One region of the Dehalogenimonas loeffleri genome, then DNA from elsewhere that is predicted to be linked to it. Evidence: riboswitches for the same ligand, from Rfam matches in the RefSeq annotation. Region 1 holds a riboswitch; each other region holds the start of a gene.
What was found. A riboswitch is a leader RNA that binds a small molecule or an ion and turns the genes downstream of it on or off. The one in region 1 is predicted to bind cobalamin.
Positions count from the first base shown of each region.

Region 2: it holds a riboswitch for cobalamin, as region 1 does, so the genes downstream of both, V8247_RS04870 (alcohol dehydrogenase catalytic domain-containing protein) here and cobT (nicotinate-nucleotide--dimethylbenzimidazole phosphoribosyltransferase) in region 1, are expected to answer to the same signal.
Region 3: it holds a riboswitch for cobalamin, as region 1 does, so the genes downstream of both, V8247_RS01945 (energy-coupling factor ABC transporter permease) here and cobT (nicotinate-nucleotide--dimethylbenzimidazole phosphoribosyltransferase) in region 1, are expected to answer to the same signal.

Region 1 is NZ_CP146612.1:1,577,133-1,581,895, forward strand. It holds gene V8247_RS08150 (ABC transporter ATP-binding protein) at 1-697, shown strand, start outside; gene V8247_RS08155 (cobalamin biosynthesis protein) at 832-1,761, shown strand; gene hisC (histidinol-phosphate transaminase) at 1,739-2,836, shown strand; cobalamin riboswitch at 2,870-3,059, shown strand; gene cobT (nicotinate-nucleotide--dimethylbenzimidazole phosphoribosyltransferase) at 3,286-4,344, shown strand; gene cobS (adenosylcobinamide-GDP ribazoletransferase) at 4,381-4,763, shown strand, end outside.
Region 2 is NZ_CP146612.1:933,750-938,512, forward strand. It holds gene trpD (anthranilate phosphoribosyltransferase) at 1-545, opposite strand, end outside; gene V8247_RS04870 (alcohol dehydrogenase catalytic domain-containing protein) at 560-1,594, opposite strand; cobalamin riboswitch at 1,699-1,886, opposite strand; gene V8247_RS04875 (proton-conducting transporter membrane subunit) at 2,123-4,063, shown strand; gene V8247_RS04880 (respiratory chain complex I subunit 1 family protein) at 4,060-4,763, shown strand, end outside.
Region 3 is NZ_CP146612.1:384,192-388,954, forward strand. It holds gene V8247_RS01925 (CvpA family protein) at 1-88, opposite strand, end outside; gene V8247_RS01930 (YfhL family 4Fe-4S dicluster ferredoxin) at 199-462, shown strand; tRNA gene V8247_RS01935 (tRNA-Ala) at 580-655, shown strand; gene V8247_RS01940 (precorrin-8X methylmutase) at 858-1,895, opposite strand; cobalamin riboswitch at 2,013-2,153, shown strand; gene V8247_RS01945 (energy-coupling factor ABC transporter permease) at 2,259-3,065, shown strand; gene V8247_RS01950 (hypothetical protein) at 3,062-3,598, shown strand; gene cbiQ (cobalt ECF transporter T component CbiQ) at 3,591-4,367, shown strand; gene V8247_RS01960 (ATP-binding cassette domain-containing protein) at 4,364-4,763, shown strand, end outside.

The DNA of each region.
Region 1 (4,763 bases):
GAATGGTTCGGGGAAATCAACTTTAATCAAGTCACTAAGCCGGATTTTGTCGCCGATACGGGGTAGGATCACAGCCAACAACTGTGACATTTCCCGGCTTGGTAGAAGAGAACTAGCCAGACTCATAAGTGTAGTGCCGCAGACGCCATGGCTGCCAAGCGCGTACACTGCATTTGAAATTGTACTGATGGGTAGAAACCCTCATTTAGGCACATTTCAATATGAAAGTGAGAAAGATCTTGCTATTGCCTGGGAAGCCATGGAGAGGGCGGGTGTACAACAATTTGCAGAGAGAAGAATATCCGAGCTTTCAGGTGGTGAAATTCAGAGTGTCCTGATCGCCAGAGCTTTGGCGCAGGAAACTGAAGGCATCCTGCTTGATGAACCAACCGCCAATCTGGATATTGGCCGCCAGATAGAAGTTCTGGATTTGATCAAAGAGGAGTGCCACCGCCGGCATTTGACGGTAATCGCAGCCATTCATGACCTGAATCTGGCAGCTCATTATTGTGAGAAACTGGTGCTTATTCGTCGTGGGGAACTCTACGCCTTTGGGTCACCCCAAGAGGTAATTACGACGGATAATATTTGTCAGGTTTACGGTCCCGGTAGTTATGTTCATGAACATCCTTTAACTGGATTACCAGCAGTGTTGCCTCGGGTCGGTAATGTAAAAAACGGTGATGGTTGCCGATAAAAAAAGCGGTAATTTAGTATTTACTTGCGTTAACGGGGACACAAAGGGAGAATAAAAAATGGCGCGGCGCTGTAATAGCTACGTCATAAACATCACCGGGCGTTGTAAGCCTTTGTATTGATAAGGGGTATTGTTTGGATATTATTTATATTTTGATAGTCGCCTTGGTGATTGAATTCACTATTGGTGATCCTCCTAACCAGGTTCATCCCGTGGCCTGGGTGGGTAAGGCGATTTCTTTTTTAGAACGCTTCGCATTTATTGGGGGGAAAGTCTATCAGTTTATTTACGGTATTGTTATAACCTTATTGCTGACTGCAGGGGTGGTCATTGCCTTAATATTGTTTCTGGATTGGCTGAAAGATATTAATTATTGGTTGTTTATAGCGGTTGCGGGTTTACTTTTAAAAGTCAGTTTTTGTTTTTTCTATTTACGTAAAACAGCGTTAGGCATCAAAAAACAGCTAGAGTCAGGGAAGCTGGGTGAAGCACGGTTTGATCTGAGGGGACTTGTAAGCCGGGACACGTCAAAATTATCTGAGCCGTATTTAGTATCAGCTACTGCGGAATCCGTTTCAGAAAGCTTATGCGACAGTGTGGTTACGCCGTTGTTTTATTTTCTTATTTTCGGTGTACCTGGAGCACTGGGATTCAGGGTGGTAAGCACTTTTGACAGCATGGTGGGCTACCGCGGCAAGTACGAATTTCTTGGAAAGTTTCCGGCTCGGTTAGATGATGTGCTTAACTTTATACCCGCGCGTATCACCGCCGGTTTGATCATATTGTCATCTGTTATTAGCGGTATGTCAGCGCGTCGTGCGCTGGAAATCGCCCGTCGCGATAATTGTAAAACCGAAAGCCCAAATGCCGGTTGGCCAATGGCTGCCGCTGCTGGCGCACTGGAAGTTCAATTTGAGAAAATAGGTCATTATAAGCTTGGAGACCCCAATAGACTGATGACCACTCGGATTATTGATGACTCACTAAGATTGATTAATGGAGCCACTTTGATTTGGTTTGTCATATGTTTTGCGGCAGGGGGTGTTATTATTGCTGTCGGCTAAGCCCAATATATCAGTATTGAGACGTTGCTATCACGGCGGGCCTGATTTTGCCGAATTAGAACGTCTAAAAATCAAACCCGAAGACGTTTTGGATTTTAGTTCAAATTCAAACCCGTATCCGTTTAACCTAAACTTCAACCTGAATGATGTGGTGATAGACCATTATCCGGATTCAAATTCTACCGAATTACGGCGTCTTATCGCAGCCCGGAATAAGCTGACAGAGGATAATGTTGTTGTCGGTGCCGGCAGTATGGAAATTATCCGGCTGATAGCGCAGGCTTACTTAGGCCCTGGAAATAAGGCGTTAATCTTGAAGCCGACTTTCGGTGAATATGAGACGGCCTGTCAAATTGCCGGCGCGGAAATAATTGAGTATTGGGCGGAAGAAAGCACACAATTCAAGTTTGATTCAGCACGATGTGGGGCAATTGCTATTCAATTAAAACCGAAAGTTGTGTTTATCTGTAATCCTAATAATCCCACAGGACAATATCTTTCCGGGGCAGAAATTGAGGCAATAATTGACGGTGTCGGCACTGATGGTCTGGTTGTTATTGATGAAGCATACATCGCCTTTACTCGCGACTCATGGGATTCGGCTGAATTACTGACCCGTCACCATAATCTGGTGATTATACGCAGTATGACCAAGGATTTTGCATTGGCAGGGTTACGTTTGGGTTATGGCTTGGGCAATTCCGAAATTATTGAAAATTTGGATAAAGTTAAACCGCCGTGGAATGTTAATGCGGTTGCGCAGAAGGCTGGATTACAAGCATTAAATGATGGTGCTTACATTCAGCGCAGTGAGCGCCAAATCCGTCTTAATCGGGATTATCTACTTTCTGAAATTAAAGCTCTTGGACATAAAACCTTGTCTTCCTGTACCAACTTTTTTTTAGTGAAGGTTGGAAAAGCGGCCCAATTTCGCGCCAGGCTGTTGCAAAATGGAATTATTGTGCGTGACTGTACTTCGTTTGGGCTTTCTGAATATGTGCGTATCGCGCCAAGGACTATGCCTGAATGCCGCAAACTGGTGAACGCTCTGCAGGCTCCTGTTAGTAAATGTTGACATGATATAACGTCTTCATTAAAATGATTATTAATTGAATATCGGGCTTACGGCGCTCGTAAGAGCTTAATTGGGAAATCCGCGAAAGTCGGATGCGGTCCCGCCGCTGTGACTGGTGACGAAAACGGCAAACAGCCACTGCTTTCCAACAGGAAGGTGGGAAGGCGCCGGTAGTAGGTTTGAGCCAGAAGTCAGAAGACCTGCCGTAGTGTTAAAGCCCTCGAGGAAGGGTTCGGGAGATGGTAAATCCCTGGACCGGAGAAGGTTCGGGGATTATTGCATTTATATCCCTGAACTGGATTCCAGTTTGGGGATTTTTCTTTAGATTGAAACAAAGAAGATGGCAAGGCTAAATACACTGGGACGGCTGGTTTAAGTAGTATTTTGGTTTAAATTCATGTCAATTATTCAAGTATGCGGCATATAAAATATATTAAAGGAGTCAAGGAATGGGAGAACTACTTAACAAAACGCTGGCGTCCATCAAACCACTGGACAAAGAAGCCATGCGCAAGGCATCCGCGAGACAGGATACTTTGATCAAACCCCAAGGTGCGTTGGGCCGATTGGAAGAAATATCTATTACATTGGCTGGTATTCAACGCAAGGCTATTCCGCAAATCAAAAATAAAGCAGTGGTTACCATGGCTGGGGACCACGGAGTGGTTGCTGAAAAAGTAGGGAATTATCCCCAGGAAGTTACCCCGCAAATGGTGCTGAATTTTGTCAACGGTGGTGCGGCAATCAATGTAATTGCCCGTCAGATCGGGGCCAGGGTAGTGGTTGTAAACATGGGGGTAGCCGGAGATTTGCCAGCGGAAATTCCCATAGTCAATAAACTAGTTGCCAGGGGTACCGCAAATATCGCCAGGGGCCCCGCTATGTCTGAGGCTCAGGCTATTCAAGCGATTGAGTCCGGAATTGAGGTGATTAATTCTGAAATTGATAAAGGGCTGGATATTGTGGGTACCGGGGATATGGGCATCGGCAACACCACACCTTCAGCGGCTATTTGTGCCGTTATGACAGGCCAAAGCGTAAAAAATGTCACCGGGCGAGGCACCGGACTTTCTGACGAACAGCTGGAATATAAAATCGGCGTGATTGAAAAGGCCATTACTCTTAACGACCCGGACGCTAATAACGCACTGGACGTGTTAGCCAAAGTTGGTGGTTTTGAAATCGGGGGTATTGCCGGGGTAATTTTGGGTGCCGCCGCCCGCGGGGTACCGGTGGTTGTTGACGGGTTTATCTCCGGAGCAGCGGCACTTATCGCCGAAGGTTTATGCGCACAAGCCAAAGACTATATGCTGCTTGGACACTTGTCGGTGGAACCAGGGCATCGTATTATGGCCGAAAAATTGGGTCTAAAGCCCATTGTTACTCTAGACTTGCGATTAGGTGAAGGTACCGGAGCCGCCATAGGTATCTTTATTGCTGAGACTTCCGCTAAAATACTGGCGGAAATGGCAACATTCGGCGAAGCCGGCGTTTCGGAATCCGAGTAAGAGCAGCTCAACCCTTATAATGAGGAGTAGGCATAAATGAAGTCTTTTCTCGCAGCCTGGCGTTTTTTAACCAGCGTACCAGTCCCGTTTTATAAAGAAGAATGGGACCGTCCCCTAAGTCAGGAGCAATTTGCCCGGTCATTGGTTTATTATCCTGTTATAGGTCTGCTTATAGGGACTATTCTGTGCGCGCTGTACTGGCTGTACAGCCAATTCCTGCCGGAACTGCTGGTAGATGCTATGCTGCTGGGAAGTATGGTCATGCTGACCGGTGGCTTGCATCTGGATGGAGTGGTGGATACCTTTGATGGTTTGGCAGGAGGGCATCGTTCACCCGAAAGACGCAAACAGATAATGAAAGAGCCGGGAGTCGGCGCCATCGGCGTTGTCGTGGTGGTGGTGCTGCTGTTGCTGAAATA
Region 2 (4,763 bases), 640 kb from region 1:
AGCGTACTGCCGAAATGGATCTGCGACAGAATCCTGAATAAAGCCTGCGGGTGGATCCGGGCGCTCATGCCGTTGAAAATCCCGATGCCGCATTGCTCCACGCTGGTTTTGACCATGAGCGCCGGGCATTCCACGTCCACGCCGAGCGCTTCAACCAGATCTATGGTGCCACAACGTGAAGACAGGGCCCGGGCTCCGTGGCGAGCCATGTAGTTCCCCGCAGCTGCCGATACCAGCGCCGCTCCGGTGCTGACATTGAACGTCTTGAAAGTGTCCATGCCGGTGCCGCTGTTTTCCAGCAGCGGTTTGGGGGTGACAGGTGATGCCTTCACCGTATCCATCTCGTAAATAGCTTCCCAGGCCCCGGCCATCTCCTCAGATGTTTCGCCCTTAGCGGATAAGGCTGCCAGAAAGGCCCCCTGCTGTAAGTCCGGTTGAGAGTTCGTCATCAGCTCATCGAACATCTCCCGGGTTTCCCGGCGAGTGAGGTTGCCTTTGCCGATAAGGCGTGAAATCCGGGCACCGAATTCTTTGTTTTCCATAATATCCTCCTTATTTTTTACGCATTGAAACAGACCATAGCCCGCAGCCCCTGGTGGTCATTGGTGTGCTCAATTCCTGCACTTATTTCGTCAATACTCAGTGTTTTGGTTATCAGGTCTTCAACCGGAAAGCCGCCGGCAATCAAGTCCAGGGCGGTGGTATTTTGTGCCGGAGTGGAACCGAAGGCCCCGGTTACCTCTAATTCGCGATAATGAATCTGGTTGATATCAAACCGCTCAAAACTCAAATCTTTACTGATGCCGGCAAACAGCGATAATCGCCCGCCTTCAACCAGAAGGGGAAGCAGATTAACAACCGGCAATGCATTGGAGGCCAGAAGGATAACATTGACGCCCCGGCTGCCGGTTTCGTCTGAAATCACCTGGGGAATTCGCTCCATACCGATGTTGATGACCCTGTCCGCCTGGGCTAATTCCCCCGCCAATTCCAGGCGACGGTCATCTATCTCGGTAATAAGAATCCTGGCGGCGCCAAGATGCCTGGCCAGACGGCTGTGCAGGAGGCCCAAGGGGCCCGCTCCCAATATCAGCACCGTGTCGCCTTGCCCGACTCTGGCCTTCTCCTGGGCGTTGATACAACTGGCCAGAGGTTCGCTTAACGCGGCCTGACTGTCGCTGACATTCCGGGGGATGAGATTGACTCCGCCTGAAGTAATGGAACTCTCCTCAAGTGAAATATACTCGGCGAAACCGCCGTCAGCGGAGAACCCCATGGTCTTTAACGAAATGCAACGGCGGGGTTCGCCGCGCCGGCAGGCGGAACAGTGACCGCAACTCAACCCGGGGTATATCTGAACTCTGTCACCCGGAACAAAACAGCTATTCCGGCTTTCATCCACCACCCCGGAAAGTTCGTGACCGGGAATTCTGGGGTAAACCAATCCCTGATGGCCCTTGAGCACCATCCTGGCGTCACTGGAACAGATGGCGCAGCAGACCACCCTTACCAGCAACCCTCCAGCCGGGCAAACCGGCCGGCTGAGGTGGTTGACCGACAGCATGTTGGGGCCTGATAGAATTGCCGCTTTCATTATTTCCCCCAATAAAAAATCCCCGGACCTGTTAAGGCCGGGGATAATACAAAAATCCCCGAACCTTCTGTGGTTCAGGGATTTACCTTCTCCCGAACTTTTCCTCGCGGGCTATATGCTACGGCAGGTCTTCTGGCTTCTGGCTCAAGCCTACTTCCGGCGCCTTCCCATCTTTTTCCAGAGATAGTGGCTGCTTGCCGGGTTCGTCACCAGTTACAGCGGCGGGACCGTATCCGAATTACACGGACTTCCCTATTAAGCTCTTGCGAGCACCGTACGCCCGATATTCAATTGGAGGGCATTTTAAGTGATTTAAGGGTGGTAGTCAAGTGAACCGAATACGAACTTTTAGGAACCCCGGATTCTAGTGAACAGGAATCGGCATTGATGCAGGCCTTTTGACAAGGCTAATGGGTGAGCATAAAATATTAGTCATTAGATTCATAAGCAGGGCTGTATAGCCGGGTAGTACTTATGGAAGTCCTCCAAGGGCTTCCTTCTGTTTTCTACCCTTTGGACATTAATAAAATGATACTGGGGCTTTTTTTAACCGGGGGAGTGTTTCTTCTGCTGGCAGCCATTGCGGCTGTGTTTGGCAGGGAAACGTCCGGGCTGAAACGCCGTCAGGCATCGCTGCTCCTGATAATAACCGGGTGCCTGGCCTGGTTAATTTCGTCCGGCTTGATTTTGGCCGCGGACTCAAGCCTGTATCTGGAACTTTATCAACTGACGCCCTCGCTAACTATTTCCTTCCACCTGGACCGGCTGGCGGCCTTTTTCATCCTGATTATCGCACTGGTGGCCGTTTGCGTCGCCATTTATTCATTCAAATACATGGAACACTCCGGCACCAACCGGCAACGAAATTTCATGGCGGCAGCCATGGCTTCTTTTATTCTGGCGATGGCGTTGACCGTGGCTTCGGCCAATTTTTTCTCCTTCATTTTCTTCTGGGAAATAATGTCGTTGAGCTCTTTATTTTTAGTGCTCTACGAACGAGACCACGCGGAAACGCCCAAGGCCGGCATCTACTACCTGGTAATGACTCAGTTTTCCACTTTGTTCCTGTTGCTGGGGGCGCTACTGCTGAATCTTTACACCGGGACGCTGGACATCACCGCCGCTGAAGGATTGCTGCCGGTTAACGCCGGCATTATCTTTCTGGTTTTCCTGGTGGGGTTCGGCACCAAAGCCGGGGTAATGCCCTTTCACAAATGGCTGCCGTTTGCCCATGCCGCCGCACCATCAAATATCTCGGCACTGATGTCCGGGGTGATGCTTAAGGTGGCGATTTACGGTTTGGTGCGCCTGATTCTTGACGTGATGACGCCGGAGTTGTGGTGGGGGATGGTGCTGCTGGGTTTCGGTACTGTTTCCGCAGTCCTGGGGGTTATTTATGCCCTCAAGGAACACGACCTCAAGAAATCATTGGCTTACCATTCCATAGAAAACATCGGTATCATCGTTATCGGCCTGGGGCTGTTTATTATTTTTAGCGTTTTCGACCTGAGGGTACTGGCGGAGTTATCTCTCTTCGGTGCCTTGTTCCACACCCTGAATCATGCGATCTTTAAAAGCCTGCTGTTCATGACCGCCGGTTCTGTGGTAGTGGCGACGCATACCAGGAATATTGAGGACATGGGCGGACTGGTGAAACGGATGCCGGGCACCGCGATCATCTTTCTCATCGGCGCTGCCGCTATCTCCGCCTTGCCGCCGCTTAATGGATTTGCTTCTGAATCGATGTTGTTTCAGGCATTTCTGGGGGCTTTCCAGTTGCCCAGTCAGGTGGTGGCGATATTGCTATTTGTGGCATTGGCGGCCTATGCGTTGATGAGCGCCCTGGCGGCGGCTTGGCTCGTCAGGGTATTCGGCGCGGTTTTTCTGGCATTGCCTCGTTCAACCAGCGCCGAACATGCCCATGAAGCACCCAGAGTGATGCTGATCGGCCCGGGTATTTTAGCCGGAATATGCGTGGTGCTGGGCATCTTCAGTTATCAAATCATCAGAGGCATAGGTTTGGAGTTACCTCTGCCGGACCTGCTGCCGATAAGTTTGATTATCATTATCGTTATTTTCGGGGCGGTTCTGGCGGTGCGCCGAACCAAAACCCCGGTCAGGATTTCCGAAACCTGGGCTTGCGGTATTCATCGGCAGACTGCCAAAATGGAATACACGGCGTCGGGTTTTTCCGAGCCGATCATTACCATTTTCAGCCCGATTTTCCGCACCAGAAAGACGGCGCAACGGAAATTTGCTGATAAAGCCAGGGCTATCGTCACAGGCGGCAAGGGGGAAATCCACTCTCTGCAATTCTTTGAGGAACATATTTACCTGCCTATTGCGAAACTGACCTACCGGATTGCGGGCTTTGTTTCTCGGCTCCATAACGTGGATCTTGATGCCTTTATCCTTTATACCTTCGTGCTTATCGTTATCATGGTGGCGGTGGCGGGGTGGTGGTTGTGATGCTGGAAACGCTGATCTATGTGATTCTTAATCTGGCGTTTGTCATTCTGATATCACCGTTGGTGATGATGCTGACCAGAAAGGTGAAGGCGCTGGCTCAGGGGCGGGTGGGGCCGCCGCTGCTACAGGGCTATTTTAATTTATTCAAATTGCTTCATAAGGAAATTATCTATTCGCCGAACGCCTCGTTTATCACCCGGCTGGCGCCTTACCTGAGTTTTGGCTTTGTCATGGGCGCGGCGGCGATGGTCCCGGTAGTGTTCATACCGTCCGGCGGCCTGACCGGTAATATAATCCTGTTTCTGTACCTCCTGGTGTCAGCCAAGTTCTTCATGGCTCTCACCGGCCTTGATGCCGGTTCAACCTTCGGTGGTATGGGCGCCTCCCGGGAAATGAGCCTTTCGGCCATCATGGAACCGGTCACCATTACCGCGGTGGCAGCTCTGGCTTTCGTGCTAAAGACGATTGAGATACCGCAGATGTTTGCGCTGACGACGGCGGGTTCGCTGGCGCAGTACCCGACGCTTATCCTGATTGCCTTATCGCTGTTTATTGTTCTGATTGTGGAAACAGCCAGAATACCGGTGGATAATCCGGAAACGCATCTGGAACTGACGATGATCCATGAAGCGATGACGCTGGAGCAGACAGGTCCTAAATTGGCGCTGATGGAGCTTTCGCACGGGGTAAAACAGACTGT
Region 3 (4,763 bases), 580 kb from region 1:
CGGCCAGCGACTTGATAAGCCCCTGAGTCAACCCCCGGAATACCAGCAGTGCCAGAATAACCAATATGACGATATCTAACCAGTTCATGAAACCATTAAATCACCTTTTTACGGCTGACGCAATACCCTGTTTTACCATATGGAGATTTTTAGCTATAATAGGTGTTACCAATTTGGCGAGAGGTTAAAAAAAGAAAAATGGCTTTCAAAATTACCGAGGAATGCATCAGTTGCGGCGCCTGCGAACCGGAATGCCCCAACAACGCCATCACCGAGGGAGAAACTGTTTACGTCATTGACCCGGTCAGGTGCACCGAGTGCGTTGGTTCTTTTTCCACCAAGCAGTGCGCCGATATCTGCCCGGTTGATTCTTGTGTTCCTGACGAGGCCAATCAGGAATCTCACGAAGCGCTGCTGGAACGGTGGCGCGGCCTCCACCCCGGCGAAGAACCCAAGGTATAAATCAAAGAACAATCAAGTTCAAGAACAGGCGGCCGATATCGGCCGCCTGTTCTTGAACTTGATTCGCCGGAAAATCTAATCCTCGTTTAGCCGTTGTGTTATAATCCATCTTCGCATGGGGCTGTAGCTCAGTTGGGAGAGCATTGCGTTCGCATCGCAAGGGTCAGGGGTTCGAATCCCCTCAGCTCCACCACCATATTTAACGATATCTAGAAACACCTTCTCCCAGTCTGTTCCATCAACACGATAATAATTGTAAACGTCAATACCACCTCAGAACCGAGTTTTACCCCTGACTATTTGGTAAAACTCTTCAGAAACGGCCTACGCTCTGCCACAGAGTCCTCTTCAGATCTAAAAAAGCCGGTTATGATTTCACAGTGTTGATTTAACGATTATTCAGCAATGGCCAACTTCATAAGAGCGTTGACTGCCGCCGCCGCCAAGTTGCTACCGCCTCGGGTGCCGCGAACGGTGATATAAGGGACGTTGCGCTTTACCAGTGCCTCTTTGGACTCCTTGGCCTGGACGAAGCCAACCGGCATCCCGATCACCAAGGCGGGGCGAATTTGGCCGGCGTCAACGAGTTCCAGCAACGCATACAGAGCGGTAGGTGCGTTACCGATGGCCACAATCGCGCCATCAATTCGGTCGGCGAGCCTTTTAATAGCTACGGCGCTCCGGGTCTGATTAGTCGCACTGGCTTCATCGGCCAGATCTTTCTCATCCAGAGCACAAATGACCTGAACCCCTAACTTCTCCGCGTTCGCCCGGTTAATCCCCACTCCGACCATGCGAACATCGGTAAATACGCCCTTACCGGCACGGAAGGCGGAGATGCCTGAATCCACTGCGTTAGCAGTCATCTGGATTTTGCTAGCCAATGGTATTTCGCCGGAGGCGTGAATCAGCCTTTTGACTACTTCTCTTTCGGATCGGTTGAAGGACAGTTCCGGGAGGTTTGCTTCAATAATCTCCATGGACAAAGCCTCGATCTCTTCCGGGCGGTTGGCTTTTGCTGATTCATCAAAATGCGGTAACAACTCCGGAACGGCCGCGCCCAGTCTTTCAGCAACGAGTTCAATCAGGCTTTCTGCCCGGTCCAAAGTACCGGCCAACTTTAGTTTGAAATCCGGGTATTCTTTACTGATATCATCTATCATCATCGGGATGTCGTGGCTAACATGTTGGCCACTATATAGGAAGTACGGCATGATTACGACGTTCCGGACTCCCTCTTGATAAAGGGCGGAGGCTGATTCGGCCAGGGTAGGGTGATTGAACTGCATCGCCGCCCAACGGATTTCGATGCCCGGCGCCAGGTAACGTTTCAGGCGCGAACATAATCCCGTCATGATAGAAATAACGCTATCGGCCTTTGGGCTGCCGTGGGATAGAATTATTACTGCAGACTGGCTTTGTTTGACAGGCATCATTATCCTCCTGAGATTTTGCTACTGGATATCTCCAGCGTATCTTCATTGATGTGAAAATATTACCATTAAAGTCCTTGACAATCAACTACAGATGATATAAATTAAGTTCAATTGAATAACCCAACAATCTAAGGTAGCTCGAGAATCGGGCGTACAGGTGTAAGTCCGGTGAATAGTCCGGCACAGTCCCGCCTGCTGTAACCGGTAATTAAACGACCGGAAGTCAGAACCCTGGCCTTAGGTTAGATGGGCGCATCCGCGGAAGAAGGATAGTGCCAGTTTATTATTGACGCTGACCCTTCGGCCGCCGGCTAAAGGGTTTTTCTTTTTGTAAAGATACAGTCTCAAAAGGAGGAGAAGATGATACAAAACCGAGTTAACCCTGTACCGACCAAAATTTCCGATAAAAACCGGAAGTCTGTTATTCAAGGGGCACTCACTACCGTAGCTCTTTTATTTCTCGCTCCTAAGCAAATTTCTGCAATGCATATTGCCGAAGGTCTCCTACCTGCAGCCTGGGCAATCGGCTGGTATATCCTGGCTTTACCTTTCCTGATTGTCGGCGTCCGGATGATCTCAACCCGGGTTAAAGAAGACCGCAGAATACTGCCGTTATTGGGTTTGGTCGGGGCCGTTGTTTTTTTGATCTCAATATTCCCCATCCCAGTACCCGTCGCCGGAACATCCTCTCACCCCTGCGGCACGCCTTTGGGTGCCATTTTGCTGGGACCGTTCATCAGCACCGTGCTGGGCGCCATTGCCCTGCTGTTCCAAGCACTTTTCCTGTCCCACGGCGGTCTTAGTACGCTGGGTGCCAACATCATCTCAATGGCGGTAGTCGGTTCTTTTGTTGGTTTCGGGGTTTTCTGGCTCACCAGGCGTTTCGGGGCTAGCTTATTTTTGGCTGCTTTTGCTGCCGGCATTATAGGCGACTGGGCAACGTACACCATGACCTCATTGGAACTAGCCTCCGGACTTTCTGTTGGCAATTTCGGTGAACTATGGCGGACTTTGATTATTGGCTACGCCCCAACTCAATTGCCCCTTGGTGTCATTGAAGGCCTGTTTACCGCAGCAGTGGTGGTAGCTATTGCACAGCGTCGCCCGGAATTGTTGTCAAATTTCTTTGCCCCCAAGAAAACCGCCTTTCAAGGAGCAACACCGTGAAATCTAATAATATATTCATCAACGTTATGATCATTCTGCTGGCGGTCGCTGCCGTCGCCGGCACCTTTTACCTGGCGGATAATAATCCCGCCAAGGAGGAAGGCGTTATCAACGATGCCACCGATGTGCTGGCCAGTGGTGCCGCAACCGAGGCTGGGCGGGAAGCCCGAGATCCGATAATCAATACCGAACAAGGTAATATGCTGGTCTTTTTCTTCACGTTGGGCGGTCTTGTCGCAGGCGGATTAGTCGGTTTCAACTGGCGCAGGCTAATGACCGGCAACGAGAACCCAAAATCATCCGCAACCGGACGAGTCGGGATTCTGGCGGGATTTATTCTTGTCGGTGCTTGGATTATCCTAGCCGCTTTCGAAGCTTTTTCCGGCAACCCAATCTTCAATCCAGAATTGGGTGATGTGGTGCTCTTCATCTTCATCTCTTCCGGGTCCGTCATTGGCATCATAGCCGGCTATCAATACCAGAAGTACGCTGTTGTTAAAAACGGCCGCGCTGGAACTCAACTAATTGGCTGATTTCCATATTCTAGAAGCTGCAGCCGCCAGCGACAGTCGCCTGAGCAGGTTTGACGCTCGGTTGAAGGTGATTATCGTTATCGTTGCCATCACTGTAAACCTGTTCAGCCTCAATATTTTGGCACCCCTGTTAGTAGCTGGAATCAGCTTAGGCAGCCTTACGGTTTCCGGTATTCCCCTCAGGCTGATCCGCTTGAGGCTGGGGTTGCCTATTGTGATGGCCGTGATAATCTTTCTGACCCAGCTTTTTCTTTATGGAGAGTCGGTCATCGGTAAGATTGATGTTTTAGGGTTGACTTTGTCGATGTATTCTGAAGGTTTGGACCGTGGGTTGCTGATCATTGGGCGGGTAATTGGTGGCGCAGCTCTTGTTGTGTGGCTGAGCCTATCCACACCGGTAGAACAGCTTATAGGAGCCAGTCGCTGGTTCCGGATACCCAAAATCATCGTCGAGATCATGGCACTTATGTACCGTTTCATTTTCGTCCTCCTTGAGGAGGTCATCGCCATTCGTCAAGCACAGCATTTGCGCCTGGGTTATACCCGCTGGCGCACCGGCATTAAATCGATTTCCATCCTGGCAGCAAATTTGTTTTTTCGGGCTTATGATCGTGCCGACAAAGTCTTTGAGGCAATGAGTCTGCGAGGTTATTCCGGTAACTTGGTTTCAGTTAATAAACGCGTGCTTTCAACCATTGACTATGTATGGCTCAGTCTGGCACTATCGCTCCTTATCGCAATTTATTTCATTGGCAGGGTCGCGCTTTGATAAATCTAGATCACGTTTCCTTCCGCTATCCCGATGGCACCCGGGCATTGAAAGACATTTCGTTAGAAATTCCGACTGGCCAGTTCTGGGCTTTGCTGGGCGCCAACGGTTGCGGTAAAACTACGCTGCAAAAGCTACTGGTTGGTCTTTTCAAACCGACAACGGGTTCCATTTTGCGTGATGGCCGGGATCTGAATAAGATCAAGGACACGGAACGTTTCTCTCAAATTAACCTTGTCTTTCAGGACCCCAATGACCAGCTGTTTGCCACGACCGTCGCCCAGGACGTCGCTTTTGGCCCCGTCAATCTCGGACTTTCATCGCTTGAAGTTGAATCACGAACCCGGGAAGCACTAGCCGAGGTTGGCTTGACCGGTCTGGAAGATCGGCCGATTC